3 regions of the Pseudomonas sp. LBUM1641 genome follow, and region 2 is predicted to be linked to each of the others. Evidence: riboswitches for the same ligand, from Rfam matches in the RefSeq annotation. Region 2 holds a riboswitch; each other region holds the start of a gene.
What was found. Region 2 has a riboswitch for cobalamin ahead of ACA046_RS18680 (CbtB domain-containing protein). Riboswitches for the same ligand answer to the same signal wherever they lie in the genome.
Positions count from the first base shown of each region.

Region 1: another riboswitch for cobalamin. It lies ahead of cobO (cob(I)yrinic acid a,c-diamide adenosyltransferase); the one in region 2 lies ahead of ACA046_RS18680 (CbtB domain-containing protein).
Region 3: another riboswitch for cobalamin. It lies ahead of ACA046_RS20060 (TonB-dependent receptor plug domain-containing protein); the one in region 2 lies ahead of ACA046_RS18680 (CbtB domain-containing protein).

Region 1 is NZ_CP166815.1:1,740,418-1,750,091, forward strand. It holds gene ACA046_RS07995 (C40 family peptidase) at 1-496, shown strand, start outside; gene ACA046_RS08000 (C40 family peptidase) at 641-1,183, shown strand; gene ACA046_RS08005 (PQQ-dependent sugar dehydrogenase) at 1,235-2,548, opposite strand; cobalamin riboswitch at 2,648-2,884, shown strand; gene cobO (cob(I)yrinic acid a,c-diamide adenosyltransferase) at 2,965-3,576, shown strand; gene ACA046_RS08015 (cobyrinic acid a,c-diamide synthase CobB) at 3,573-4,964, shown strand; gene bluB (5,6-dimethylbenzimidazole synthase) at 4,961-5,611, shown strand; gene cbiB (adenosylcobinamide-phosphate synthase CbiB) at 5,608-6,516, shown strand; gene cobD (threonine-phosphate decarboxylase CobD) at 6,509-7,498, shown strand; gene ACA046_RS08035 (cobyric acid synthase) at 7,495-8,946, shown strand.
Region 2 is NZ_CP166815.1:4,068,999-4,078,672, reverse strand. It holds gene metH (methionine synthase) at 1-291, opposite strand, end outside; gene ACA046_RS18710 (fatty acid cis/trans isomerase) at 456-2,747, shown strand; gene ACA046_RS18705 (acyltransferase family protein) at 2,829-3,851, shown strand; gene nfuA (Fe-S biogenesis protein NfuA) at 3,911-4,495, shown strand; gene cobM (precorrin-4 C(11)-methyltransferase) at 5,450-6,196, opposite strand; gene ACA046_RS18690 (cobalamin biosynthesis protein) at 6,279-6,671, opposite strand; gene ACA046_RS18685 (CbtA family protein) at 6,668-7,366, opposite strand; gene ACA046_RS18680 (CbtB domain-containing protein) at 7,378-7,566, opposite strand; cobalamin riboswitch at 7,662-7,877, opposite strand; gene fabF (beta-ketoacyl-ACP synthase II) at 7,914-9,182, opposite strand; gene ACA046_RS18670 (winged helix-turn-helix transcriptional regulator) at 9,296-9,674, shown strand, end outside.
Region 3 is NZ_CP166815.1:4,353,490-4,363,163, forward strand. It holds gene ACA046_RS20045 (Y-family DNA polymerase) at 1-484, opposite strand, end outside; gene imuA (translesion DNA synthesis-associated protein ImuA) at 492-1,103, opposite strand; gene lexA (transcriptional repressor LexA) at 1,103-1,720, opposite strand; cobalamin riboswitch at 1,822-2,028, shown strand; gene ACA046_RS20060 (TonB-dependent receptor plug domain-containing protein) at 2,123-4,057, shown strand; gene ACA046_RS20065 ((2Fe-2S) ferredoxin domain-containing protein) at 4,069-4,401, shown strand; gene ACA046_RS20070 (ABC transporter substrate-binding protein) at 4,398-5,318, shown strand; gene dkgB (2,5-didehydrogluconate reductase DkgB) at 5,452-6,255, shown strand; gene ACA046_RS20080 (ANTAR domain-containing protein) at 6,252-6,683, opposite strand; gene ACA046_RS20085 (transporter substrate-binding domain-containing protein) at 6,820-9,674, opposite strand, start outside.

The DNA.
Region 1 (9,674 bases), 2.3 Mb from region 2:
ATCTTCTACTGTTTACGAAGAAGAGATCGCAACCGAAAAAGAACTCGCCGACTTCGCCGGCAGCAAGCCTTACCAGCTTCCAGTTCTGGCCGACAGCATTCTCGAACGTGGCATGTCCCTGATCGGTACCCGTTACCGTTTCGGCGGTACCTCTGAAGCCGGTTTCGACTGCAGCGGTTTCATCGGCTACCTGTTCCGTGAGGAAGCCGGCATGAATCTGCCGCGCTCCACCCGCGAAATGATCAACGTGGATGCACCGTTGGTCGCGCGGAACAACCTCAAGCCCGGTGATCTGCTTTTCTTTAGTACGGCTGGTCGCGGTCGTGTCAGCCACGCCGGTATCTACCTGGGCGACAACCAGTTTATCCACTCCAGCAGCCGCCGCAGCGGTGGTGTGCGAGTCGACAACCTGGGTGACAGCTACTGGAGCAAAACCTTCATCGAAGCCAAGCGCGCCCTGGCGATGGCCCCGACTACCGTTACCGCCAGCAAGTAAAGTTAAAGTGATACTTGAAGTTTGACGTGTAAGCGCTAGAATCCCTGGACATTGTTGTAAATCGATCGCGCGAGCTTTGCTTGCGCGTTCTGTTTTTCAACGTTCGGCAGCGAAAGCCGCATCCAGATCAGGATTGTTCTGCCCATGTCGACCTCGGCCCGCCTAATTCTTCTCGTTTGCGCCGCGCTGCTCAGCGCCTGCGCAAGTCGTCCTCCGCCTGCTCCCGTGGCCGTCAAGCCCAAGCCGGTGTTCAATACCTACGCTACCCAAAATTTCTCGCCTGCGGCCGAAGACGTGCTCTTTCGTGCGCTGGGCCTGGTCGGCACGCCTTATCGTTGGGGCGGCAACACGCCGGACTCGGGGTTTGATTGCAGTGGCTTGATCGGTTTCGTCTACCGTGATGCCGCGGGTATCTCCCTGCCGCGTACCACCCGCGAGCTGATCGTGATGCGCGCCCAGGACGTGAGCGAAAACAACCTGCAAACCGGCGACCTGATCTTCTTCGCCACCGGTGGCGGCTCGCAAGTCAGCCACGCCGGGATCTACGTGGGTGAAGGGCGTTTTGTGCATGCGCCGCAAACCGGCGGCACGGTGAAGCTGGACACGCTGTCCAAGGCCTATTGGCAGAATGCCTACCTGAGCGCCAAGCGCGTGTTGCCGGCCGATCGCCTGGCACGAAACCCGTAAGCCAAAACAACTGTGGGAGCCTAAGGCTCCCACAGTGCTTTTCAGGGTCGGCTATTTAGCCGCCGACACCCGCCACACTTTGTTCCCCACATCGTCTGCCACCAACAAATCCCCCTGCTTGTCGATCACCACGCCGACCGGACGGCCCATGGCTTTCTCATCGCTGTTGAGGAACCCGGTCAGCACATCCACCGGCTGGCCTTTGGGCTTGCCGGCCTCAAACGGCACAAAGATGACCTTGTAGCCACTGTGAGGCTTGCGGTTCCACGAACCATGTTGGCCGATAAACGCGCCATTGCTGAATTGAGCGGGTAACTTGCTGCCGTCGGCAAAGGTCAGCCCGAGCGAGGCGGTGTGCGGGCCTACTGCATAATCCGGTGCAATCGCCTTGGCCACCAAGTCCAGGTTCTGCGGTGTGACCCGCACATCCACGTGCTGCCCGTAGTAACTGAATGGCCAACCGTAGAAGGCGCCATCCTTGACCGAGGTGATGTAGTCCGGCACCAAATCGCTGCCGATTTCATCGCGCTCGTTGACCGCCGTCCATAGCGCGCCGCTTTGCGGCTCCCAGGCCATGCCGTTGGGGTTGCGCAGGCCGGAGGCGAAGATGCGGTGCTGGCCGGTGGCGCGGTCTACTTCCCAGATCGCGGCCCGGCCTTGTTCGGCTTCCAGGCCGTTTTCCCCGACGTTGCTGTTGGAGCCCACGCTGACGTACAGCTTGCTGCCGTCTTTGCTGGCGATCACGTTCTTGGTCCAGTGATGGTTAATGCTGCCGCCCGGTAAGTCGGTGACGGTGGTGCCGGCGTCCTTGATCGAGGTTTCCCCTGGCTGATAAGGGAAGCGCAGTAATTTGTCTGAATCGGCGACATACAGGTCGTTGCCCACCAGGGTCATGCCGAACGGCGAGTTCAGGTTCTCCAGGAACACCGTGCGGGTTTCGGCCACACCGTCGTGGTCGGCGTCCCGCAACAGGGTGATGCGGTTCGGGCTCGGCACGCCGGCCCCGGCACGCCCCATGACTTTCTCCATCACCCAGCCACGAATGCCCTTGGCATCATCCGGCTTGGGCGGCGCGTTGGTTTCCGCCACCAGCACGTCGCCATTGGGCAGCACGTACAGCCAGCGCGGGTGATCCAGGCCTTCGGCAAACGCTGCCACCTGAGTACCCGCCGCGGGAGTCGGCTTGGCGCCTTCGGGCCAGCCGATGGCCGTGGCGATATTCACCGTGGGGATCAGGGTTTTATTCGGCTCGGGTAGTTTGGGCGAGGGCCCGGTGCCGTCGGACACCTGAAGGGTAGAGCTTTCACCACAGGCGGCAAGGGTGCCGGCGACCATGATCAGTAGGGCAAGTCGGGTCTTGTGCATGGTTTTCTCCTTAATACCTGTAGTGGTAGAGGCGCACAGCGGCCCGATGGTTCACGCGCATGTCCGGCTTTAATTGACGCTCCACCCCCAACCCACTAACCTTCGCGGCTTGTTTCAGGTGCTCTGTGGCGTACGCGCCGACTGAGTGAAACAGGGGAGCCGGTGAGTGAGCGCATTTTTCTACAGTGCCGCCACGATCCCGGCGCTGCCCCCGCAACGGTAAATGAGTCAAGACGGTGCCTTAAGCCACTGTATCGCCCGCGATATGGGAAGGCGCACCCTCGGCATCCAATGCCACTCATGAGCCCGGAGACCGGCCTGATCCATCCAACAGCATCACGGTGGGCGATGCTTGGCTGTCTGTATGTGTCTTTTTCCTGCCCGCCGTTTTTGTCCAGCGCCAACGGAGAGCTGCCATGACTGAATCCCCCGATCGTGACGAACGCCACCTGGCGCGCATGCTGCGCAAAAAAGCCGTGATTGATGAGCGCATTGCCAATTCACCGAACGAGTGCGGGTTGCTGCTGGTGCTCACCGGCAATGGCAAGGGCAAGAGCAGCTCCGCTTTCGGCATGCTGGCCCGGGCCATGGGCCACGGCATGCAGTGCGGTGTGGTGCAGTTCATCAAGGGCCGCAACAGCACCGGTGAAGAAATGTTCTTCCGGCGTTTCCCCGAGCAGGTGCGCTTCCACGTGATGGGCGAAGGTTTTACCTGGGAAACCCAGGACCGTGCGCGCGACATCGTGGCCGCCGAAGCCGCCTGGGCGGTCTCCCGGGAAATGCTGCAGAACCCGGCCATTGGCCTGGTGGTGCTGGACGAGCTGAACATCGCCCTCAAGCACGGCTACCTCGACCTGGACCAGGTGCTCAGCGACCTGCAGGCCCGCCCGCCCATGCAGCACGTGCTGGTGACCGGCCGTGGCGCCAAACCCGAATTGATCGAAATGGCCGACACCGTGACTGAAATGGGCATGCTCAAGCACGCCTTCCAGGCCGGTATCAAGGCGCAGAAAGGCATCGAACTTTGAATCAGCCCCGTCACTGTCCTGCTGTCCTGATCGCCGCACCGGCGTCCGGCCAGGGCAAAACCACCGTCACCGCCGCGCTGGCCCGTTTGCACCGCAACCTGGGGCGCAAGGTGCGGGTGTTCAAATGCGGCCCGGACTTTCTCGACCCGATGATCCACGAGCGCGCCAGTGGTGCGCCGGTCTATCAATTGGACATGTGGATGGTGGGCGAGCAGGAAAGTCGCCGGTTGCTGTGGGAAGCGGCGGGGGAAGCCGACCTGATCCTGATCGAAGGCGTGATGGGCCTGTTCGACGGCACGCCGTCCAGCGCCGACCTGGCGCGGCACTTTGGCGTGCCGGTACTGGCGGTGATCGACGGCACGGCCATGGCCCAGACCTTCGGCGCCCTGGCATTGGGCCTGGCGCGCTACCAGCCGGACCTGCCGTTTGCCGGCGTGCTGGCCAACCGTGTTGGTACGCTGCGCCATGCGCAATTGCTCGAAGGCAGCCTTACCGAAGGCCTGCGCTGGTATGGCGCGCTGTCCCGGGAAACCGGCATCGAGTTGCCCAGCCGCCACCTTGGCCTGGTGCAGGCCAGCGAACTGAACGACCTTGATCTGCGCCTCGACGCCGCCGCCCAAGCCTTGGGCAGCAGTTGCGAGGTAGCGCTGCCACCGCCGGTGGAATTCGCCGCACCCGAGGTGATCGAGACCCAACCGTTGCTGGCCGGCGTGCGCATTGCCGTGGCCCGCGACGAAGCCTTCGCCTTTACCTACGGCGCGAGCCTCGACCTGCTGCGGGCGATGGGCGCCGAACTGTGCTTCTTCTCGCCTATTCGTGACCGCGTGTTGCCCGAAGCCGACAGCCTCTACCTGCCGGGCGGTTACCCGGAACTGCATCACCAGGCGCTGTCGGAAAATACCCCGATGCTGGACGCCATTCGCGCCCATCACGCTGCCGGCAAGCCGCTGCTGGCCGAATGCGGTGGCATGCTCTATCTGCTGGACTCGCTCACCGATGTCGACGGCACCCGTGCCGAACTGGTGGGCCTGCTCCAGGGTGATGCCGTGATGCAGAAACGTCTGGCGGCACTGGCCCTGCAAAATGTCGAACTGCCCGAAGGCCTGCTGCGTGGCCACACTTATCATCACTCGTTGACCAGCACCGAATGGCAGCCGATTGCCCGCGGCCTGAGCCCGAATGGCGGGCGCGGCGCCGAGGCGGTTTATCGTCAGGGCCGGATGACGGCTTCCTACGTGCACTTTTACTTCCCGTCCAACCCGACAGCGGTGGCTGCCCTGTTTGCGCCAAGCCTTGAGACCGCCATCGCAGGCAAGCCAGCTCCCACAGTTGACCGAGTTGAAACGCAATCTACTGTGGGAGCGGGCTTGCCCGCGATGAGGCCATGACTGACAACGCCTTTCCGGAAGCCGACCGCGAAGCCGTCTACCGCGCCATCGCCGAACGCCGCGACATGCGCCACTTCAGCGGCGGCACCGTCGCACCTGAATTGCTCCACCGCCTGCTGCAAGCCGCCCACCAGGCGCCGAGCGTCGGCTTGATGCAGCCCTGGCGTTTTATCCGCATCAGCGACCGCAACCTGCGCGGCCAGATCCAGCAGTTGGTGGAAGAAGAACGCGTACGCACCGCCGAAGCCCTCGGCGAGCGCTCCGACCAGTTCATGAAGCTCAAGGTCGAAGGCATCAACGACTGCGCCGAAGTACTGGTGGCGGCGTTGATGGACGATCGCGAACGGCATATTTTCGGGCGCCGCACCTTGCCGGAAATGGACATGGCCTCGTTGTCCTGCGCGATCCAGAATCTATGGCTGGCAGCCCGCGTCGAAGGGCTGGGCATGGGCTGGGTCTCGCTGTTCGAGCCCCAGGCCCTGGCCGACCTGCTGGGCCTGCCGCCCGGCGCCAAGCCGTTGGCGGTGTTGTGCCTGGGCCCGGTGACCGAGTTCTACCCGGCACCGATGTTGCAGCTCGAAGGCTGGACCGAACCACGGCCACTGAGTGACATGTTGTATGAGAATGTTTGGGGAGTGAGTCAATGAGTGTGGCCTTGCTGAGTGTCGCTGCGGTGGCGCTGGATGCGCTGCTGGGCGAGCCCAGGCGCTGGCATCCGCTGGTGGCGTTCGGTAATTTTGCCGGGCGCATCGAGCAGCGTTTCAACTCCGGCGGCCGTGGCTGGCGCAGTCATGGGGTCACCGCGTGGGTGATCGCGGTGGTGCCGTTGACCCTGTTGGCCACGGCCCTGTCGTGGGCGCCGTATATCGGCTGGGTATTGGAAATCCTCGCGCTGTACTGCGCACTGGGCATGCGTAGCCTCGGCGAACACGTGCTGCCGGTGGCGCAGGCGCTGCGCAGCGATGACCTGGGCGAGGCGCGCCAACGCGTCAGCTACCTGGTGAGCCGCCAGACCAGCGAACTGGACCAAACGGAAGTCGCCCGCGCGGCCACCGAATCGGTGCTGGAAAACGGCAGCGATGCAGTGTTCGCTGCACTGTTCTGGTTTGTGGTCGCTGGCGTGCCCGGTGTAGTGCTCTATCGGTTGAGCAACACTCTGGATGCCATGTGGGGCTATCGCAATGAACGCTTTGAGCGTTTCGGCTGGGCCGCGGCAAAGATCGACGACGTGCTCAACTACATTCCGGCGCGCCTGGTGGCGTTGACCTACGCACTGCTGGGCAAAACCCGCCTAGCCCTCAAATGCTGGCGTACTCAGGGTCCGACCTGGGACAGCCCCAACGCCGGCCCGGTGATGGCGGCAGGTGCCGGCGCCCTCGGCGTGGAGCTGGGTGGTGCAGCGATTTATCACGGCGAGTTGCACCAGCGCCCGCAACTGGGCGAAGGTCCGCCTGCAGATGCGGATTCCATCGAGCGCGGCTGGCAACTGGTGCAACGCGGCGTGTGGCTGTGGTTGTTGATCCTGTGTGTGGGGGCTGAATTTTATGCTTGAGCACGGTGGCCGCTTGCGTAAGGCGGCGTTGCAATACGGCATTCCAGAGGCCGATTGGCTCGACCTGTCCAGCGGCCTGGCGCCGTGGCCGTTCCCGATCCCGGACATCCCGCTGCGGGCCTGGGCGCGCCTGCCTGAAACCGATGACGGCCTGGAACAGGCCGCCTGCGAATATTACGGCGCGACCCACGTACTACCAGTGGCCGGATCCCAGGCCGCGATCCAGTTATTGCCGCGCCTGCGCCGGACGGGCAAGGTCGGGGTGCTGTCGCCGTGCTACGCCGAGCATGCTGAAGCCTGGCGTCGCGCCGGCTATATCGTGCGCGAAGTGTTGGAGCAGGAAGTCGACTTCTTCCTCGACAGCCTCGACGTATTGGTGGTGGTCAACCCCAACAACCCCACCGGCCTGAGCCTGACGCCACAACGCCTGCTGGACTGGCATGCACGGTTGGCCCAGCGTGGCGGCTGGCTGGTGGTGGACGAAGCGTTTATGGACATCACCCCGCAACTGAGCCTGGCGAGCCAAGCCCATCAGGTTGGCCTGATTGTGCTGCGCTCCTTTGGCAAATTCTTCGGTCTGGCCGGCGTGCGGCTAGGGTTTGTGCTGGCCGAGCGCAAGCTGCTCAAGCTGCTTGCCGAACAGGTGGGGCCGTGGGCGGTCAGTGGGCCGACGCGGGTGCTTGGGCAAGCATGCCTGCGTGATACCGCCGGCCATGCGCAACAGCGGTTGCGTTGCGAGTCGGCCAGCCAGCGTCTGTTTGACCTGCTTGAACGCCATGGCCTGCGGCCTCAGGGTGGCTGCGCGTTGTTCCAGTGGATGATCACCGACCGCGCCGGGCAGTTGCATGAATTCCTGGCCCAGCGCGGGATTCTGCTGCGCCTGTTTGTCGACAACAGCAGTCTGCGTTTCGGCCTGCCGGATACCGAGGCCGACTGGCTGCGGCTCGATCAGGCGCTAAGCGCCTACAAGGAAGCCCCATGAGTACCTTGATGGTGCAGGGCACCACATCCGACGCGGGCAAAAGCACGCTGGTGACCGCACTTTGCCGCTGGCTGGTGCGCCAGGGCATACCGGTGGTGCCCTTCAAGCCGCAGAACATGGCGCTCAACAGCGCCGTGACTGCCGAAGGCGGCGAAATCGGCCGGGCCCAAGCGGTGCAGGCCCAGGCCGCCAACCTGGCGCCCCACACCGACATGAACCCGGTGCTGCTCAAACCTAACAGCGACACGGGCTCCCAAGTGATTATCCATGGGCGCGCCGTGACCACCATGAATGCGGTGGCTTATCACGATTACAAAGCCATCGCGATGCAGGCGGTGTTGGCCTCCCATGCGCGGTTGAGTGCGGCGTATCCGGTGGTGATGGTCGAGGGCGCGGGTTCGCCGGCCGAGATCAATCTGCGGGCGAACGACATTGCCAACATGGGCTTTGCCGAAGCGGTGGACTGCCCGGTGCTGCTGATTGCCGACATCAATCGTGGCGGGGTGTTTGCGCACCTTGTGGGTACGCTGGAATTGTTGTCGCCGAGCGAACAGGCGCGGGTCAAAGGCTTCATCATCAATCGGTTTCGCGGGGATATTGCGCTGTTGCAGCCAGGGCTCGATTGGCTGGAAGCGCGTACCGGCAAGCCGGTGGTGGGGGTGTTGCCGTATGTGATGGATTTGCATCTGGAGGCTGAGGACGGCATCGACCGGCGCCAGATCGACAAGGCGGCGCAGGTGCTCAAGGTGGTGGTGCCGGTATTGCCGCGGATCAGTAATCACACGGATTTTGATCCGTTGCGGTTGCATCCGCAGGTGGATTTGCAGTTTGTGGGGCCGGGGCAGGCGATTCCTGCGGCGGACCTGATTATTTTGCCGGGCTCGAAGAGTGTGCGCAGTGATTTGGCGTATTTGCGGGCCAATGGGTGGGACACGGCGGTGGCGCGGCATCTGCGTTATGGCGGGAAGGTGTTGGGGATTTGTGGTGGGTTGCAGATGCTCGGGGAGCAGGTGCATGACCCGCTTGGGTTGGAAGGACCTTGCGGATCGAGTGTGGGGTTGGGGTTGTTGGCGTTCAGTACGACGCTTGCGCAGGAGAAGCAGCTGCGTAATGTGCGGGGGCGGTTGTTGCTGGAGGATGCCGAGGTGAGTGGGTATGAGATCCACGCGGGCGTTACCAGTGGCGCTGGTTTGGTGCGGGCTGCGGTGCAGTTGGACGATGGGCGTCGGGATGGGGCGCAGAGTGAGGATGGGCAGGTTCTTGGGACCTATTTGCATGGGTTGTTTGAGAGCCCAGCGGCTTGTGGGGCGTTGTTGCGGTGGGCTGGGTTGGAGGATGTGCAATCGGTGGATTATCACGGGTTGCGGGAGCGGGATATTGAGCGGTTGGCGGATTTGGTAGAGCGGCATTTGGATACGGGTTTGTTGCGTTCGTTGTGTGGGGTTTGATTTTTTTTGGGCCGTGTACATATCCGTTATTTAGGTAACGGCGACCTATGGTTCCGCTCTTACAGCGGGTCACTTTTGGCAAACGCCCGGAATGCCGGCCCAGCCAAAAGTAACCAAAAGGTCTTTGCCCCACCACTCGGTGCCTCGCTTAGGCTCGGCATGCCCGCACTCCGGCCCGGTTCCGCGGGCCGCCGCGACGGGCCATCCATGGCCCGGCGCGGCTAAATCGGCTTCCCTGCCGATTTACCCGCTCCACCGTGCCTACTTGCGGCCATCGTGGTTGACGGGGCCCGCAGATCAAGATCAAAAGCCAGATCAAAAGCAACAGCAAAGCGGCCTACAGGCCGGCTTGAGTGTTAGAAGCAGAGGCAAGATCCAGAGCGAAAGCAGAGCTGCTGTTCTGTAGGAGCGAGCTTGCTCGCGAAAAACCTGAGACCGCCGCGTTCATCCAGAATGCCCGCGTCATCGTTAACGACCTTCGCGAGCAAGCCCGCTCCCACATTTGGACCGTGCCCGCTTTAGCTTCTGATTTTGCTGTTGCTGTTGCTTCACCACACTCAAGCCGGCCTGTAGGCCGCTGTGCTCTTGATCTGCTTGTGATCTTGATCTTAGGCGCCCCGTTAAACCACGCTGGCCGAACGCAGGCTTTGGAGCGTGGGTAACCCGGCAGGACGCCGGGTTAGCCGCGCTGGGCCAAGGATGGCCCATCGCGGCGGCCCACGCTCCAA
Region 2 (9,674 bases):
GTAGTCGGCCATGGAAATGCGCGTGGCGTTGAAGGTGTTGGTTTCCAGAATGTCGGCGCCGGCATCCAGGTAGGCTTTTTCGATGCCGCCGATCACGTCCGGACGGGTGATCACCAGCAGGTCGTTATTGCCCTTGACGTCGCTCGGCCAGTCGGCGAAGCGTTTGCCACGGTAGTCCTGCTCTTCCAGCTTATAGCTCTGGATCATCGTGCCCATGCCGCCGTCGAGGATCAGGATGCGTTCCTTGAGGGCTTGGTGGAGGGCTTGCAGACGAGCGCTACGATCGGGCATGGGACTACTCTGGTCAGGTATTACGGAGGGCGAAGATCATAACAAACCTGTGCGCCTTTAGAGCATGTGCCGGGTTTGCATGAATATCGCTCATGTTGTCGGGGATGTTACATCGGTAGAATCGCCAGGTTTTTCACCGTACGCATCGAACCGGGACCGGGAACATGTCACTTCGCCTCATCGTCAGCGCCGTTTTTGCGCTGGTCGCTATTACCGCACAGGCAGAAGGTCCCGCTCCGGCGATCTCTTATACCCGTGATATTCAGCCGATCTTCACCGAGAAGTGTGTGGCCTGCCACGCCTGCTATGACTCGGCCTGCCAGCTAAACCTCGGCAGTGCTGAAGGCGCCGCACGTGGCGCGACCAAAGTGCCGGTGTACGACGGCGAACGCAGCCAGGCCAGCCAGCCCACCCGTTTGTTCTATGACGCCTTCGGCAAGGCCGCGTGGCAGCAGAAGGGTTTCTACTCGGTACTGGACGCCCAGGGCAGCCAGGCCGCACTGATGGCGCGCATGCTGGAGTTGGGGCATAACGCACCGTTGCAGCCCAATGCCAAGCTGCCTGACGACATCGTGCTGGGCCTGAACCGCGAAAACACCTGCCCGATGCCGGGGGAGTTCAACGCCTACGCAGGTAGTCATCCCAAGGAAGGCATGCCCCTGGCGGTCACCGGCCTGACCGACCAGCAGTACCAAACCTTGCAGCGCTGGCTGGCCTCGGGTGCACCGATCGACGAACAAGGCCTGGCCCCGAGTGCCAAGGAAGCCCTGCAAGTGCAGCAATGGGAAAACCTGTTCAACCAGCCCGGCGCCCGGGAAAGCCTGGTGGCGCGCTGGTTGTTCGAGCACCTGTTCCTCGCCCACATCTACTTTCAAGGTGGCGAGCCGGGGCATTTCTTCCAGTGGGTGCGTTCGCGCACCCCGAGCGGGCAGCCGATCGACCTGATAAACACCCGTCGCCCCAACGACGACCCGGGCACCCAGGTGTACTACCGCCTGTGGCCGGTGCAGGGTGTGATCGTGCACAAAACCCACATCAGCTACCCGTTCAGCGCCGAAAAAATGGCCCGCATCAAGTCGCTGTTCTACACCGATGACTGGCAGGTGAACGCCTTGCCGGGCTACGGGCCGGGCCGGCGGGCCAACCCGTTCGAGACTTTCGAGGCGATTCCGGTCAAGGCGCGCTACCAGTTCATGCTGGATAACGCCGAATACTTCGTACGCACCTTCATTCGTGGGCCGGTATGCCGGGGCCAAATCGCCACGGACGTAATCCGCGACAACTTCTGGACCCTGTTCCAGGACCCTGACCACGACCTGTACATCACCGATGCCCGCTACCGCGGCCAGGCCACGCCGTTGCTGGCGATGCCGGGGCAGATTGACGATGTGGGCAGCGTGCTCAGCCTGTGGCTTAAATACCGTGACAAGCGCAACGAATACGAAGCGCTGCGCCGAGACAGCTATGCCGACCTGCCACCGCCGAGCTGGGCGTCCCTGTGGGCGGGCAACGATAACGCCTTGCTGAGCATCTTCCGCCACTTCGACAGCGCCTCGGTGACCAAGGGCTTGATCGGCGAAGTGCCGCAAACGATGTGGCTGTTCGACTACCCGCTGCTGGAGCGCACCTATTACCAGCTGGCGGTGAATTTCGATGTATTCGGCAACGTCTCCCATCAGGCCCAGACGCGCTTGTATTTCGACCTGATCCGCAACGGCGCCGAGCAGAACTTCCTGCGTTTGATGCCGGCGGACTCGCGGGATGATTTCCTCGACGATTGGTACCAGAACAGCGGCAAGGTCAAGCTGTGGATGGACTATGAAGCCATTGACGATGACAAGCCCACTGGCCTGACCCTCGATGAAAAAGACCCCAAGCGCGACTTCGCCAACCAGTTGCTGGTCCGTTACGGCGACCTGAACGCCAGCCCGGACCCGATTAACCGTTGCATCAGCGCTTATTGCTCGCGTCCCGGCATCGACTCGGCGCTGCAGGACGCCGAACAGGCCCTGAGCCGCCTGACCAATCGCCCGGCGGCGGGGCTCAAGGTGATCGACCAGTTGCCGGAAGCGACCATGCTGCGCATCGAAACCCGCAGCGGCAAACGTGAGATCTACAGCCTGCTGCGCAACCGCGCCCACAGCAACGTGGCCTTCATGCTCGGTGAGGCTTATCGCTATCAGCCCGGCCTGGACACCGTGACCCTCTATCCCGGGGTGCTGAGCAGCTATCCGAACTTCATGTTCAACATTCCGGCGCAGCAGGTACCGGAGTTTGTCGCCGCCATGGAGAATGCCAAGGACGCCAATCGCTTCGAGAAGATTGTCGACCGTTGGGGCATTCGCCGCAGCCATCCGCAGTTCTGGCAGTACTTCCACGACCTGTCGCAGTACCTCCACGAAACCACGCCGCTGGAAGAGGGCGTTCTGGACATGAACCGCTACGAGAATCTTTGATCGACCTTTGACCGTCGACGGCTGTCCCAAGCCAGAGGCACCTGAATAATCGGTGTCGATGGTTGGGAGAGCGGGTCGACGATGTTGATTTCAGTACAGGCACTGCGCGCCCTGGCGGCCTGGACCGTGGTGGGTCATCACTTCATGCAGATTTTCTTTGGCTTCCAGGCCGACTCGGCGCTGGGGCACCTGTTTGTCGACAAGGGCGCGGCGGGCGTGGACGTGTTCTTCGTCATCAGCGGCCTGGTGATCTTCCTCTCCACCGAGAACAAACAGCTGCCGCCCTGGCGATTCCTGCTGTATCGCCTGCTGCGGATCGTCCCGGCGTACTGGTTCTACACGGTGCTGATGGCGCTGCTGGTGGTGTTTGCCCGGCCGGTGTTGCCGGACCAGAGCGTCGATGCCGCTCATGTGTTGATGTCATTGCTGTTTATACCTTCCGAAAATCCCGGTGGTTATGGCGTGTACCCGACCTTGAATGTCGGCTGGACCCTGAACTACGAAATGCTCTTCTACGTGCTGTTTGCCTGGGCGCTGCTGTTTCGCCGGCAGTGGCGGGTGCTGGTGGTGGGCGCGTTGTTGTTCGCGGTGTGCCAAGCGTGGACGTCGTTTGGCTGGATCAGCGATTTCTATCGTTCGGACATCGTGTACGAGTTCTTGCTGGGGATTGGCATCGGCATGCTGTACCGCAAGGGCTGGATTCGCCCCGGCCTGTGGCTGCCGCTGGCGGGTATTGCCGGCGTGTTGCTGGCGATTTATCACTGGCCGGCATCGCCACGGGCCCTGACCTGGGGCTTGCCGAGCGCGGTGCTGGTGGTGGCCTGTATTTCGATGGAGCGCTATTTCGAGCGCAGCCGACTGCTCAAGGTGATGGGGGATTGTTCCTACTCGGTCTATTTGATGCACGTGCTGGTGCTGTCGGCCGGTGGTTTTGTCGCCCAGCGTTACGGGGTTAACGCCTACGTGATGCTCGGTATGTGTGTGGTGCTGATCGCCCTTGGGTCGCTGGCCAGCTATCACTGGTTGGAAAAGGGCAGTTATCGTCGGCTCAAAGGCTGGTTTGATCGCGACGAACGGTTGATGCTTTCCCGACAAAAATACTAGGACTTTGTACCTCGGTAATAATTTGGCGTAAACTGCCGGCAAGCCTGCGAGGAGTTTCCATGACCGCCATAACCATTACCGACGCCGCCCACGATTACCTGGCTGATCTGCTGTCGAAGCAGAACACCCCGGGCATCGGGATCCGCGTCTTTATCACCCAGCCCGGCACCCAGTACGCAGAGACGTGCATTGCCTACTGCAAGCCGGGAGAAGAAAAACCTGAAGATACGGCGTTGGGGCTGAAAAGCTTCACGGCGTATATCGATGCGTTCAGCGAAGCGTTCCTTGACGATGCGGTGGTTGATTACGCCACTGATCGCATGGGTGGCCAACTGACCATCAAGGCGCCGAACGCCAAGGTGCCGAACGTTAATGCGGATAGCCCGATTAACGAGCGCATCAACTATTACCTGCAGACCGAGATTAATCCCGGGCTGGCCAGCCACGGTGGTCAGGTGAGCCTGATTGATGTGGTTGATGATGGTATTGCTGTGTTGAAGTTTGGTGGCGGTTGCCAGGGCTGTGGCCAGGCGGACGTGACCTTGCGTGAGGGTATTGAGCGTACGCTGCTTGAGCGGGTTCCGGAGCTCAAGGGTGTGCGGGATGTGACTGACCATACGCAGAAAGAAAACGCCTACTACTAAGGGTGTTCGCTGCGGATGTGGAAAAACGGCGCCTCGTGAGCGCCGTTTTTTTTGCTTTTTATTCAGTGGGTTGCGTGGTGTTTGTGAGGTTTTAGGTTAGTTGCATTGTGTACATATCCGTTGCTGCGGTAACGGCTGCTTATGGTTCCGCTCTTACAGCGGGTCACTTTTGGCAAACGCCCGGAATGCCGGCCCAGCCAAAAGTAACCAAAAGGTCTTTGCCCCACCACTCGGTGCCTCGCTTAGGCTCGGCATGCCCGCACTCCGGCTCGGCTCCGCGGGCCGCCGCGACGGGCCATCCATGGCCCGGCGCGGCTAAATCGGCTTCCCTGCCGATTTACCCGCTCCACCGTGCCTGCTTGCGGCCATCGTGGTTGACGGGGCCCGCAGATCAAGATCAAAAGCAGATCAAAAGCAAGAGCACAGAGGCCTACCGGCCGGCTTGAGTGTTAAAAGCAAAAACAAAGCTGCTTTCCTGTAGGAGCGAGCTTGCTCGCGAAAACCTGAGACCGCCGCGTTGAATCAGGATGCCCACATCATCGTTAACGACCTTCGCGAGCAAGCCCGCTCCCACATTTGGACCGTGCCCGCTTTAGCTTTTGATTCTGCTGTTGCTGTTGCTTCACCACACTCAAGCCGGCCTGTAGGCCGCTGTGCTGTTGATCTGCTTTTGATCTTGATCTTAGGCGCCCCGTTAAACCACGCTGGCCGAACGCAGGCAGTACGGAGCGGGTAAACCGGCAGGACGCCGGTTTAGCCGCGACGGGGCAGGGACGCCCCGTCGCGGTGGCCCGCTTCGTGCTGCCGGAGTGAGGGCACACCGAGCCCAAGCGAGGTGCCGAGTGGTGGGGCAAGAGCGTTTTGCTTACTTTTGCGCTGTTCAAAAGTGAGCCGCTGTAAGAGCGGAACCATAGGCGGCCGTTACAAAAATAACGGATATGCCCACCAACCCCCTCAGGGCCGATACAAATGCGCATGCCCCGCGCGATACAACGACGACTCACTAAAACTGTCACTGGCCAAAACCCGACCCACCACAATCAACGCCGTACGCCGAAACCCCTTGGCCGCCACTTTCCCGGCAATATCCGCCAGCGTACCAATGGCCCAATCCTGATCCGGCCAGGTCGCCCGATGCACCACCGCAATCGGACAATCCTCCCCATAGTGAGGCACCAACTCAGCCACGATCTTCTCCAGATGATTCACCCCCAGATGAATCGCCATGGTCGTCCCATGCTGCGCCAAACTACTGAACGCCTCACCCTCAGGCATCGCCGTCTTATCCGCATACCGCGTCAAAATCACACTCTGCGCGATGTCCGGCAACGTCAGCTCAGCCTCCAACAACGCCGCACACGCCGCCACCGCCGTAACCCCGGGAATGATCTGAAACCCAATCCCCAGCTCCCGCAACAGCCGAATCTGCTCCCCAATCGCCCCGTACAAACTCGGATCCCCGGAATGCACCCGCGCCACATCCTGGCCTTTCTCATGGGCCGTCTTGATCAACCCAATGATCTGCTCCAGATGCAGCTCCGCACTGTTAACCACCAGCTCCGCCTGATGCCCCTCAAGCACCGCCGCTGGCACCAGCGAACCCGCATAGATGATCACCGGGCAACTGCGAATCAGCCGCTGCCCCTTGACGGTGATCAGTTCCGGGTCACCTGGACCGGCGCCGATGAAAAAGACAGTCATGGATTCATTCCTGTGAAAAAAGCACGCGAGCAGCCCTCCAGATGAAGATTGCTCATGATCAAAGCTGACGATTATCGGGAATTCAGCCGGCGCAAGCCAATGCAAAGGTGGCCTGGGCGGTTTTTTTGCGGGCGATCAGCAGAGTAGCAGGGCGTTGGGACAGGTGTTCTGCCAGGGCCAAGGCGGCACTTTCAGCGATGCCATAGCAGCCGGTGTGCGCAAAAACAGTTTCTGATTTATGGCTCAATTGACCTTCATAAGACACCAGTTGCCCCGCACTGAAAAACGTCAGCGGCAGCTTCAGCGCCAGGGCCAATTCCAGCAGCCCCGGCTCATCCTCTTTGCGATCAATACTGGCCAGCGCAGTGATGCGCTGGCGCTCAATGCCACCCTCGGCGAGGGCGGCATTGAACAGGTCAAGCAGGGCGTCGACAGAACACCCCCGCTGGCACCCCAGGCCAACCGCCAGGATCATGCCGAATACTGACCATCACGGTTACGGCGAAACAACCAGGCACTGATCAGCCCCAGCGCCAGCCAGAAGGCAACGTTGGTCAACTGCGAGGCAATCTTGAACTGAGCTTCCAGGGCTTCCGGCGCCAGCATCGAGTGGACTTCCGGCTGTGGTGCGCCAATCACATGAGGCACCGCCAGGATCGCCACGCCCAGGACTTTCAGCAGCCAGTTGCGACCGAATACGATCAGCGCGATACCGGCAGCGGTGGAGCCGGCGGTGCCGATCCACCAGATTTGCCGTTGCGCCAGGTCTGCAGCCGCAGTGCCCGGCAATTCAGGCGGCAAGCCCAGGGTCGGCGCCAACACAAAGGTGGCGTAACCGGCCAGGCCCCACAGCAGGCCTTGGGCCGTGCGGGTCGGTGCACGCAAGGTGTACAGGCCGGCAAGCATCAGGGCAAAACCCACGGCAACCACCAGGTTACCGCCCGTGGTCGACAGCACACGCTGCCAGCCATCTTCCGGCTCCCAGGCTTCGGCGTCGTGGCTGTGGGCCGCAGCGCCGGTATGCTCATGCACTTCGGTGGCCACGGGGGCCTTTTCGAAGGTTTCCGCCTGCAGAATCAGTGGGGCAACCCAGAAGCTTTGCAGCAAGGTCAGCAGCAAGGCGGCCAGAAGACCGGTGAAACCTGCGGTTTTGGCAATACGCTTGATCATGTCGGCAGGTCTCAGTGGCACGGGAACGCGGCGCTGTGGCGGGTATCGTGGGCGGCGTTGTGCACCGCTTCGATGTGCGAGAAACCGGCGAAATACACCAGGCACGCGCCGAGGATCGACGCGCCGATGGCGGCGGTCAGGCGTTGGCTCAGGGTGGCAGTGGTGCTGGCGGTAGAGGCGGTGCTGCTGATGATCGACATGGCGCGTCCCTTCAGGGTTCAGGGTGCACGAGCGCATGAAAACCCCGCGAGCCAGGCACGCAGGGTTCTGAACAGCGCCCGCCCACCGCGGGTTTGTTATCTGATTTTTTCGGGCCGGTCTCCGGGCTTGCGAGGGGCCTGGGCCTTGAAAGCATCACCTTCCCATGCCCTGGAGGCACAGTGGATTTGACGCTTCACTCGCTTACCGTTGCGGGGGCAGCACCGGACTCGTCACGCCCTTGAGTAAAGGAACATGACTCACCGGTTTCCCGTTTCACCCTGTGAAGGGCACCCGAAACAAGATGTGTAGGAGAGCATGGGCGGGCGATGGGCGTCAAATCGCCGCGTTAACCCCAGCGTTTGAACAACACACTGGCATTCACGCCACCAAAGCCAAATCCATTGGATATCGCGTATTCAATCGGTAACGGCCGGGCTTGGCCTCGGACCATATCCAGCCCTTCGGCAGCGGGGTCCGGGTTGTCCAGGTTGAGGGTGGCCGGGGCAATCTGGTCGCGCAGGGCGAGCACAGTGAAGATCGCCTCGATCCCGCCCGCGGCGCCCAACAGATGGCCGGTCGCCGACTTGGTGGCGCTGATCGCGACGCTGGCATTTGCACCGAACAGCGTATTGATCGCCGCCAGCTCGCCGTTGTCACCTACGGGGGTCGACGTGGCATGGGCGTTCAAGTGCTGGATCTGTGCGGCGCTGATCCCTGCTTGCGCAATCGCGATCTCCATCGCCCGGCGCGCACCTGAGCCATCTTCCGGTCCCGATGTCATGTGATACGCATCAGCACTGGTGCCATAGCCCACCAGTTCCGCGATGGGCGTGGCGCCGCGAGCCAGCGCATGTTCCAGCTCCTCGATGACCAACAGCCCGGCACCTTCGCCCATCACAAACCCATCGCGGCCTTGATCGAACGGGCGCGAAGCCAGTGCCGGCGTGTCGTTGTAATCGCTGGACAGCGCACGCGCCGCCGCGAAACCGCCGAGGCTGACCCGGTGGATGCAGGCTTCAGCGCCGCCACACACGGCGATGTCGATTTCGCCAGCGCGGATCATCCGAGCGGCATCACCAATGGCCTGTACGCCGGCGGCGCACGCGGTGACAGGCGAGCCCAGCGGGCCTTTCAGTTGATGCTGGATCGACACATGCCCGGCCGCCATATTGCCGAGGAATGACGGAATCGTGAACGGCGACAGGCGCCGTGGCCCTTTGCTGTCAGCGGTGCGCACGGCTTCTGCAATCGCCGGGAACCCCCCCACGCCGGAAGCGATAATGGTCGCGGTACGTTCCTGCTGCGCTGCCGTTTGCGGACGCCAGCCGGCCTGCGCCAGGGCTTCCTGGGCGGCGGCCAGGGCAAACACGATAAATCGGTCCATCTTGCGCTGTTCTTTCGCCGGGATGACAGTGTCCGGGTCAAAGCCGGCTTCAGGGTCCTGGTTGCGGTCCAACACCTGGCCGCCGATGCTGATTGCCAGGTCGCCGACCAATGCCTCGGGCAGCCTGCGGATCCCGGATTCACCTGCCAACAAACGTTTCCAGGTCTGTTCCACGCCGGTTCCCAGCGGGGTCACTGCGCCCATGCCGGTCACAACAATTCGCTTACTCATGATCGCTTAGCTCCGCAAATTTCAGGTTGGTAGCACTGCATGGACGAAGCTATCATTATGAAAGTAACATTCGATAGCTTAAATTTCCGGGGCCGCCCCACAGAGGAACTGCAATGCAACGTAAGTCGCTGGTGAACGCCGAATGCCCGGTAGCCCGTGGAGTGGAAAGGGTAGGCGAGTGGTGGAGCATCCTGATCATGCGCGACGCGCTGCAAGGCTTGCGGCGCTTTGACGAGTTCTCCCAAAGCCTGGAGATTGCCCCGAACATGCTCACGCGCCGGCTCAACAGCCTGGTGGAAGCGGGGCTGCTGGAGCGCCGCCAATACAGCGAGCGGCCGCCACGTTTCGAGTACGTGCCGACGCCGGTCGGCGAGGATTTCCGGGTAGTGATCATGGCGTTCATCGGCTGGGGCAATCGCCACTTCGCTACCGAAGGTGAAAGCCTGCAGTTGGTCGACCGCAAAACCCGGCGCCCGGTGGAAGTGGCGGTGG
Region 3 (9,674 bases), 280 kb from region 2:
GCTCGTCGGCCACGGCCAGGCAGTCGTAGGCATTCGCCAGAATCCGTGCCGCCGCCGGGTTCGGCGCGGCGACGATGCGATGACGAAACCCGAGGTCGGTCAGTTCCTTGCGCAAGCGCGCTTCGAGCAACGGCCAGGGCCCGAACAGGCCCAGGCTCGACTCGATCTCAAACAGTAACGCCCGTGGGTAATACACGCTGACCTGGGAGCTGAAACGGTAGGCCCAGGCGGCGAGAAATTGCTGCCAGTATTCGATCTGCGCCGGGTCGTATTCGGCGCAGGTAAAAGCCTTGGTCAAGGCATGGGCCGCCGTCAGGGATTGGCCGGGGCGCAGGCCGAGTTTGCGAGCGGCCTCATTGACGGTTTGCAGCACCCGTCGTTGCGGCGTGCCGGCCAACAGGGCCAATGGCTGATCCGGTTCGGGGCGCAGACGCAGCACCCCGTCCAGCGCCAATTGCGGGAAGACAATACACACCCAGCGCATGCCAACCTCAGTGCCCAAGCGCAATGGGCGCGGGATGGGCCAGGCCGCCCCGGCACTTGAGCACCCGCACTTGCGCAGGGCTCGCCTCCACCGCCAGGCGCAAGGCGGCCGGTGACGGGTTGATGGCCTCGCTCAAGGAGCGCCAGGCGAAGGCCAGGGTCTGGCCGGTTTCCGCCGCCACCTGCAAGCGGCGCAAGGCCCGGTCATCGGCCTTGCGCGGCCAGCACAGCACCGCGCCACAACTGCCGGAACGCAGGCATTGCTCCACGGCCCACAGGGCGTCACGTTCATCGGCCTGGATCACGGAAAGCTGGCGCACATCCACCCCGGCGTTTTGCCAGGCGTGGGGGTACGGCGTATAAGGCGGTGCCACCAGCACGATGCGCTCGCCGGCCGCCGACAATCGCGCCAGGGTCGGCCACACCAGTTGCAACTCGCCCACGCCCTCCTTCGCCATCAGGATTTCGCTCAACGCCGCTTCCGGCCAGCCACCGCTGGGCAGCACTGCATCCAGGGCCGCAAGCCCGGTGGGATGGATGCTGGCAGGCGGCGCGGCGGGCCGGCCTTTCCAGACCCGGCCGCCATTGAACAGCGAGTCCAGTGCAACGACGGCGCCCATCAGCCTTGCCTCACCAAACCGCAGAACACCCCTTCGATGGCCAGGTCCTGATCGGGGCGCACCACGATGGGTTGATAAGCGGGGTTGCGCGGCAGCAAGCGCACGCGCTCGCCGACGTGTTCGAAACGCTTGATGGTGACTTCACCGTCCAGGCGCGCCACCACAATCTGCCCGTTCAAGGCCTCGGCGCTGCGGCGTACACCCACCAGGTCGCCATCAAGGATGCCGTCTTCGATCATCGAATCGCCCTGCACCCGCAACAGGTAATCCGGGGTTTTCGCGAACATGGACGGGTCGAGCAGCAGGCGGTTGTGCACTTCAGCGTCGGCGCCGATGGGCAAGCCGGCAGCTACCCGGCCGAGTACCGGGATGTCCAGCAGCTCCGGCCGCGCCGGCTGATTGAGCAGGCGAATGCCGCGCGCCTGGTTGGGGTTGACCTCGATAAAGCCGCCCTCGGTCAGCGCCAGCACATGCTTGCGCGCCACGCTGCGGGAGGCAAAGCCGAACGCCTCGGCGATCTCGGCGAGGCTGGGAGACTGGCCTTGCTGCGCGATACGGTCGCGGATAAAGGTCAGGATGGCGGTACGGCGGGGCGTTAGGTTCGTCATGGAGTACATTTGTACTCCTGTGGGAAATTTCTAGCAATATCCGTCAGTCGCTTCCTATGTGGTCACGGGAAAAGCCCCCGCCAAGTTGACGAACGGTCTTTCGAATGTTCAGATGCCGGCCTGTTTCAGGTGCCTCATGCCGCCGTGCATGGGGTGAAACGGGAAACCGGTGCCGCTCTTTTCGAGCCAGTCCGGTGCTGCCCCCGCAACGGTAGACGCGTGATCCCTTCGACACACCACTGTGGCCTGCGCGCCATGGGAAGGTGAAGGTATCCATACGCGTGAGCCCGGAGACCGGCCTGGAATTCTGTTTGGCAAAATCCTGCGGTGGGCGGGCATGGGCCGGTATTGGCGTGTGCTCGGTGCCTACTCGTGCGTGCTTTTCGCGAAAGATACTTTTCCGAGAAGACTATGATTCGACCTTTCAAGACTCCCGTGCCCGGCCTGTTGTTCGGCTGCCTGTTCAGCCCCCTGCTGCTGGCCGACGACAACACCCTGGAACTCAAGCAACTCAACGTTTCCGCACCGTCGGTGGAGTCCACCACCGTGGCCGACATGGCCCAGTACGGCAGCAAGGTAGAGATCGTCACCCGCGAACAGATTGAGCGCGCCGGCCCCGCCGCCGATGTCTCGCGCGTGATGCAGATGTTCATCCCCGGCCTGTACGTGGCGCCCAAGAATGGCCCGTTCGACTACGGCACCTACTCCCTGTTGGGCGGGCGCAACGACGACACGCTGATCCTGCTGGACGGCGTGCGCCTGAACAACCGCCTGTACGGCGGCCTGTACCTGGACACCCTGCCCGCCAACGCCATTGAGCGTATCGAAGTGCTCAAGGGTGGCCAGAGCCTGCTGTTCGGCACCCAGGCGGTGTCGGGGGTGATCAATATCGTCACCCGAAGCCCGCAAACCCGTGTGGCTTCCGGTGAAGTGAACCTGGGCGCCGACACCTTCGGCGGCACCACCGGCGATGCCCGGGTCGAGAAGATTTTCAACAACGGGTTTGGCGACCTCGGCTTGCTGGCCTACGTCAGCCGCAACGTCTCCGAGGGCTACCAGCCGTTTCGCAACCGCGACATGAAAAACGTCACCGACAAAAAGCGCTCCTACGAAGTCACTACCTTCGGCACCAAGGCGATCCAGTCGTTTGGCGATGACACGCGCCTGGAACTGTTTTACCAATACGCCGACGCCAACCTCGATTTCGCCCGCCCTGTGGACAACCACAAGACCACCAACGACCGCGTGCAGCAGATCGCCACGGCGACCTTTGAGCAAACCTTCAACGACCGCCTGAGCTACTTCGTCAAAGGGCATATCAACGATTGGGACACGCGCTATACCCGCCTCAACAATGTCGAAGGCGGCGGCACCAAGGTCATCAACCACAACGACTACTGGGGCTTCACCGACTGGGGTGTGCAGGCCGAAGGCAAGGCCGTGTTGCCCGGTGAGCATGTGCTGGTATTCGGTTCCGACAACCAGTGGTTCAAGGGCCAGGACGATGTATTGATCATCGATGACAACAAGGCCCAGGCCCACGCGCTGTACACCCAACTGCGCCCGAATATCGAAGCCCTGCCGAACTGGCACCCGAGCATCGGTGTACGTCACGAAGCCATGAGCGGCGGTGACAGCGCCACCGTCGGCATGCTCACTTCGCTTTATGACCTCAACGACAACTGGGCCCTGCGCGGCCAATACGGCACCGCCTACAAACTGCCGAATGCCGAGCAACTGTTCGTCAACGAAGACGATGAGAAAGGCAACCGCAACCTCAAGCCGGAGAAGAGCCGCAACGCCGAACTGGGCCTCGACTACAAGGGCAGTCTGCTGGCGCGGGACTTCAGCGCCAGCGTGACGCTGTTCAAACGCAAGATCACCGACCTGATCACCCAGGACGATATCCAGTGGGTCAACGGCCAGGGGCAGATCCAGATGCGCGGTTTCGAGGCCGACGCCAAGCTGCAACTCAACGAACAATGGAGCGTGCAAGCCGACATGACACGCAACCTCACCGAGTCCCGCGCCGGTGTCACCCTCAACGATATTCCCGGCTTCTTCGCCCGCTCGCGGGTCGGCTATGAATCGGTGGACCGCCTGTGGGGCGTCGGTACCGCCGTGCGTTACATCGGCGATATCGTCAGCTCGAAAAAGGTCGAGTACGGTAACTACACCGTGGTGGATGCCGACGCCTATCGCTATCTCGACAACGCCCACCAACACCGGGTCAGCCTGCTGGTAGAGAACCTGTTCGACCGCGACTACGTCACCAGCCGCGCCAGCAACGTCGACAACCTCGGGCGGCCGTTCACCTCCGAAGTACGCTACACGTATCGCTTCTGATGAGTACGCCCGTGGAAACTCATCCGGACTGGTCCCGTGTGCCTGACCACGCCCGCCACGTGTTCCTGTGCACCGGACCGCGCTGCACCCAGCGTGGCGCGCTGCAATTATGGAAAACCCTGCGCCGCCACCTGCGGGAACACGACCGCATCGAAAAGCCTGGCGGCGTGCTGCTGACCCGCACCCACTGCCAGTTCCCGTGCAACCTGGGGCCGATTGTGACGGTGTACCCGGACACGTGCTGGTACGGCGTGCACAGCAATGCAGACGTGCAACGCCTGGTGGAAGTGCACCTGGTGGGCGGCGAAGTCGTCGAGGATTTGCTGATCAAGGAGCGCCCATGAAAGCGTCGTGGCTGGTGTTGGGCGCCCTGCTCTGCCCACCGTTGGCTCTGGCGGACAGTTATCGCAACTGCAACCAGAACTGGACTGCCGCCCACTCACCGCCCTCGCGCATCGTGGCCCTCAACCAGCATGCGGCTGACCTGTTGTTGGCGCTGGATGTCGACCCGGCATTGGTGGGCGTGGCGTATCTGGATGACAACGGTGCGGCCCATCGACACGGCGAGTATTTCAGCGTGCCGGTGATTGCGCCCAAGTACCCGTCCAGTGAAGTGCTCTACGCGCAGAAACCGGATCTGGTGGTCGGTGGGTTCGCCACTGCCTTTGGCACTGGCGTCACTTCCCGCACAGGGTTGGCAGGCAACGGGGTTGGGTCGTACTTGCTGGAGTCGGCGTGCGACGGGCACTCGCTGGATTACTTCGGGCATATCCGCAACGACCTGTTTACCCTCGGCGCCCTGGTGCACAAACAGCAACGGGCGCGGGCGTTGAGCGAGGCCATGGACGCCGACCTCGCCAGTGCCCAGGCACTGGCGGGCGAAGGTAAACCGTTGTCGGTGTTTTACCTGGACAGTGAAGTCAACGGGTTGGACAGCGAAGGCCAGCGGGGTTTTGTCACTACATTGGTGGCAGCTGCCGGGGCGCGCAATGTATTCGCCGGGATCAACCAATACCGCGTCACCGTGAGCAGCGAAACCCTGTTGGTGAGTGACCCGGATGTGATCTTGCTGGCGGATGCGGTGTGGTCACCGGCCAGCCGCAAGCGCCAGTTGCTGACCAGTGACCCGGTGCTGTCGCGTTTGCGGGCAGTGCGGGAGAACCGGATGATCGATATTCCGTTTACCCACCTGGTGCCCACGGCAAGCAGCGGGCGGGTGGCCCTGGGCCTGGCGCGGCAGTTCAAAAAGCTGGCTGAATAAACACAGTTTTCTGCCTTTGCTCTTCACCACTCATGACTTTTGGTAAAGAGTCCTTTTCGGATTCAGCGGTTTTTCTGAAGGAACGAGGGGTCGATACTCGACTCCATTGTTCACATCACTTCAGGAGTCACTCATGTCTATTCCCGCATTCGGCCTCGGTACGTTCCGCCTGCAAGGCCAGGTCGTCATCGACTCCGTCAGCACCGGCCTGGAGCTGGGCTACCGCGTCATCGACACTGCGCAAATCTACGAGAACGAAGCCGACGTCGGCCAGGCCATTGCCGACAGCGGCATCCCACGGGGCGAGCTGTTTATCACCAGCAAGATCTGGATCGCCAACTTCGCCGAAGGCCAGCTGATTCCCAGCCTCAAGGCGAGCCTGCGCAAGCTCCAGACCGATTACCTGGACCTGACCCTGATCCACTGGCCATCGCCGGAAGACCAGGTGCCGGTCGCCGAATTCATGGGCCAGTTGCTGGAAGCCAAGCGTCAGGGCCTGACCCGCCAGATCGGTATTTCCAACTTCACCGTCGACCTGATGAAACAGGCGATTGCCGCCGTCGGTGCCGAGCACATCGCGACCAACCAGGTGGAGCTGCACCCGTACCTGCAAAACCGCACCGTGGCGGATTTTGCCAAGGCCCATGGCATCCAGATCACTTCCTACATGACCCTGGCCTACGGCGAAGTGCTGAAGGACCCGGTGATCCAGCAGATCGCCGAACGTCATCAGGCAACCCCGGCGCAAGTGACCCTGGCCTGGGCCATGCAACTGGGTTACGCGGTGATCCCGTCGTCGACCAAGCGCGCCAATCTGGCCAGCAACCTCAAGGCGCTGGAGCTGACCTTGAGCGACGCCGATATGGCGCAGATCGCCGGCCTGGAGCGTGGCCATCGGCTGACCAGCCCCAAAGGCATCGCCCCGAACTGGGACTAAGCCGCAGGGCTGCGGGACAACTCTCGCAGCCACGGCAGTACCCGCAAGCCACAAGTGGCTGGCGGCGGGTCGATGATGTCCATGAAGTGTTCGAGGTTGACGCTGTCCGGCGCTCCCGGCAGGCGCACCAGCAGTGTCGGTGTGGCGGCCGGCGTGCCCAGGTCGCGGATATCGTAGACCAGCACATGGCGAATCTGCGGGTGCTGTTCCTGGTAGGCCAGTACCCCGCCCTCGCTGTCTGCCAACCCGGCATTGATGATCAGCACGTCGAACGGCTCCGTCGGGATGGCCGTGAGGATCAGCACTTCTTCAAAAGTTTGCACCGGGACGATGCGGTAGTAGCCCAATTGGTTGAGCATTTTTTCGATGTACAGCCGTTGAAGGTGCTGTTCATCGGCGATCAGGATGGTCAGTGCTTTGTTTGGCATGGCGATCACCTGAGCAAGGAGCGCTCGTGAGGGACTGGGCGGCCTATTTTCCAGACATATCTCGAAGACTAAATAAGGCTTGTTCCACCTTCATGTAGGAGTTGTCCCAAATAGCTCGAATGACAGCCCTCGCCGGTCAAGTCTGATTGCAATAAACCGACAACCCGTGATGCAGGTGAGCGAGCGCTTCGTCCACGTCGTCGACGGTACCGGCCAGCTCGTTATGCGCTTGCCGTTCACAGACGTTTTCCAGTACCTCGCAGCACTCCATCAATGCCTGGGCCTTGACCATGCGCGCGCCGCCTTTGGTGCGATGGGCCAGGTCATGCAGCCCGGCAAAGTCGGCCTTGCGTTGCAGGATCAGCAGTTGCCCATGGTCGGCTTCCAGGCTCTCAAGCAACGGCGCCAGCAATTCTTTTACCGCGTCGATATCGCCCCCGGTCAGTTTCTCCAGGTGGCTCAAGTCAAAGTCTGCCGATGGCTCATCTGCGGTGGCCGGTGCCACAGAAGGCGTGGCCGTTCGCAGCACCAGAGCCGCATGCAAATCCTCAAGGCCGGTGGGTTTGAACAGGCAGCCATCCATTCCCGCCTGCCGGCAACGTTCGGCCTCCTCGGGCTGGGCATTCGCGGTGAACCCCAACAGCAGGCAAGGCGCCAGGCCACGCTCACGCTCCAGGGTGCGGATATCCCGCGCCAGTTCGTAACCGTCCTTGAACGGCATATTGCAGTCGGTGATCACCCCGTCAAAATGACCGGACAACCACAACTCAAGCCCCTCGACGCCATCTTCGGCAGTGGTGATTCGGTGCCCCAGGAAGCTCAACTGCCGGGCCAGCAGCAGTCGGTTGGCCGGGTAGTCATCCACTACCAGAATGCTCAGTGCATGAACCGGAGGAGTTTCCAAGGCAACGGATACGGCCGGTCTCAGGATCGCGTCGGCGACGGCCAGCTCCAGCGTGACGTCCACCCGGGTGCCCTGCCCCAACAGACTGCTCAATTGCAGTTGCCCGCCCATCATCTCGCACAGGTTGCGGCTGATGACCAGGCCCAGGCCCGAACCGCTGCGCGCCGATTGCGCGGTGTTGTTGCCCTGGATAAACGGGTTGAACAGGCGTTTCTGGTCTTCGACACTGATGCCGATGCCGGTGTCTTCCACCCACAGCCTGAGGCTCAGGTAGCCGTTGGTAATCGCCGACGAACCGGACGCGCCAAGCCGTACCTGGCCATGGGGAGTGAACTTGATTGCATTGCTCAGCAGGTTCGACACCACCTGCTTGAAACGCATGGGGTCCACCAGCACGTATCGGTCAATCAGCGGGTCGAGTTCCACTTTCAATAGCAGGCCCTTGGCTCGCGCCAGGCCATCGAATACCCGTGCTACGGAAGACAGCAACTCGTGCAGGTTTGAAGGTTCAAGGGCCAGGGACAGATGGCCCGACTCAATGCGTGCGATGTCGAGAATATCGCCAATCAACTCCAGCATGCCCCGCGACGCATCAGCGGCCACCTCCAGCGCATCACGGTCGGCCCGATCCTGCTCGGCGGCTTTCAAGGCCAGTTCGATCATGCCGATCACGGCATTCATCGGTGTGCGTATTTCGTGGCTCATGGTCGCGAGGAAGGTGGTCTTGGCGCGATTGGCTGCGTCGGCATCCTCCTTGGCCTCCTGCAGCTGGCCCAGCAGGTGCTGCCTTTCGCTGACGTCGACCCAACCGGCGATCATGCCCACTACCCGCTCATCACCGTCGCGGTACGGCAGCATCCAGTGGTAGATGGTCAGCACCGTCCCGTCCGGCACCTTGAGCACACGGTCCTGGATCTGCGGCTCGCCCCGCTCCATCAGGCGCAGGTAATCCTGATGAAAAGACTCGGCCTGGGGACGATTGCCAGGGTCGGTCTCGACCACGGTTTTACCGGTCACATCCTCCAGCTTGTAATCGAACACATCGAGGTAAGCACTGTTGCATGCCATCAGCCGACCGAGGCGATCCCGCACATAAATCGGATGAGGCGTGCCGTCGATCAACACCCCCATAAAGCGCATCTGATCACTCAGGGCGCGCTCGGCCTGGACTCGTTTGCGAATCAGCTGGCGCAAATAAATCGCCCAACCAAGGGTGATCAGCAACAGCAGCGCCGCGAGGCTGAAGCCTTGAATGATTGCACTGCGGTGCCGCGCCCAGTAGCTGTCTTCAACCAGCACTTCGCTGCGCCAGTGGCTGGCCAACTCGTCCATTTCCTGGGGCGTGATGCTCAGCAGCGCCTTGTCGAGGATCGAATACAACTCCAGTTGGCTGCGGTTGACACCGAAAGCGATGCGGGCCGGCTCAGAGCCGACCGTACTGGTGACCCGTAACCGGTCACGGTACTCGCGGGCAATCATGTAGCGGGCGCTGATCAAGGTATTGACGGCGGCATCGGCGCCGCCACTGGCCACCAGCGCCATGGCGTGTTCAGGGCTCTCGACGTCCACGAACTTGATGGTGGGATAGTCCCGGGCGATCCCCTCCTGCAGGCTATTGCTGCCAATCAGCGCCAGGCGCATGCCGGCCATGTCTTCCAGGGTCAGGGGGTTGCCCTCATCAATGCGACTGACCAGCACAAACGGATTGATCAGGTAAGGTCGGGTAATGCGCACCTTTTCGGTCCGCTCGTCGCTGGGCGTGACCACCGCGATCATGTCTGCACCACCCGTGCTGACCTTGTCGATTTGCTGGGGCATCGAGGTGCCCGGGATGAAGTCAAACTTCAACCCGGTGCGCAAGCTGATGCGAGCCAGCACCTCCGCACTCAAACCTTCGAACGCGCCCTGCTTGTCGACAAATGAAACCGGCAGGAACTTGTCGAGTGCCGCAACCTTTATCCTGGGGTTCTTGTCCAGCCAACGCTGTTCACTGGCGCTCAAGCGCAACCGGTCCGCGCCCAGGAACCCAAGATTACCCGCACTCCAGCGCCGCAGGATTTCCATCTGCTCACTGACCGGAATAACGG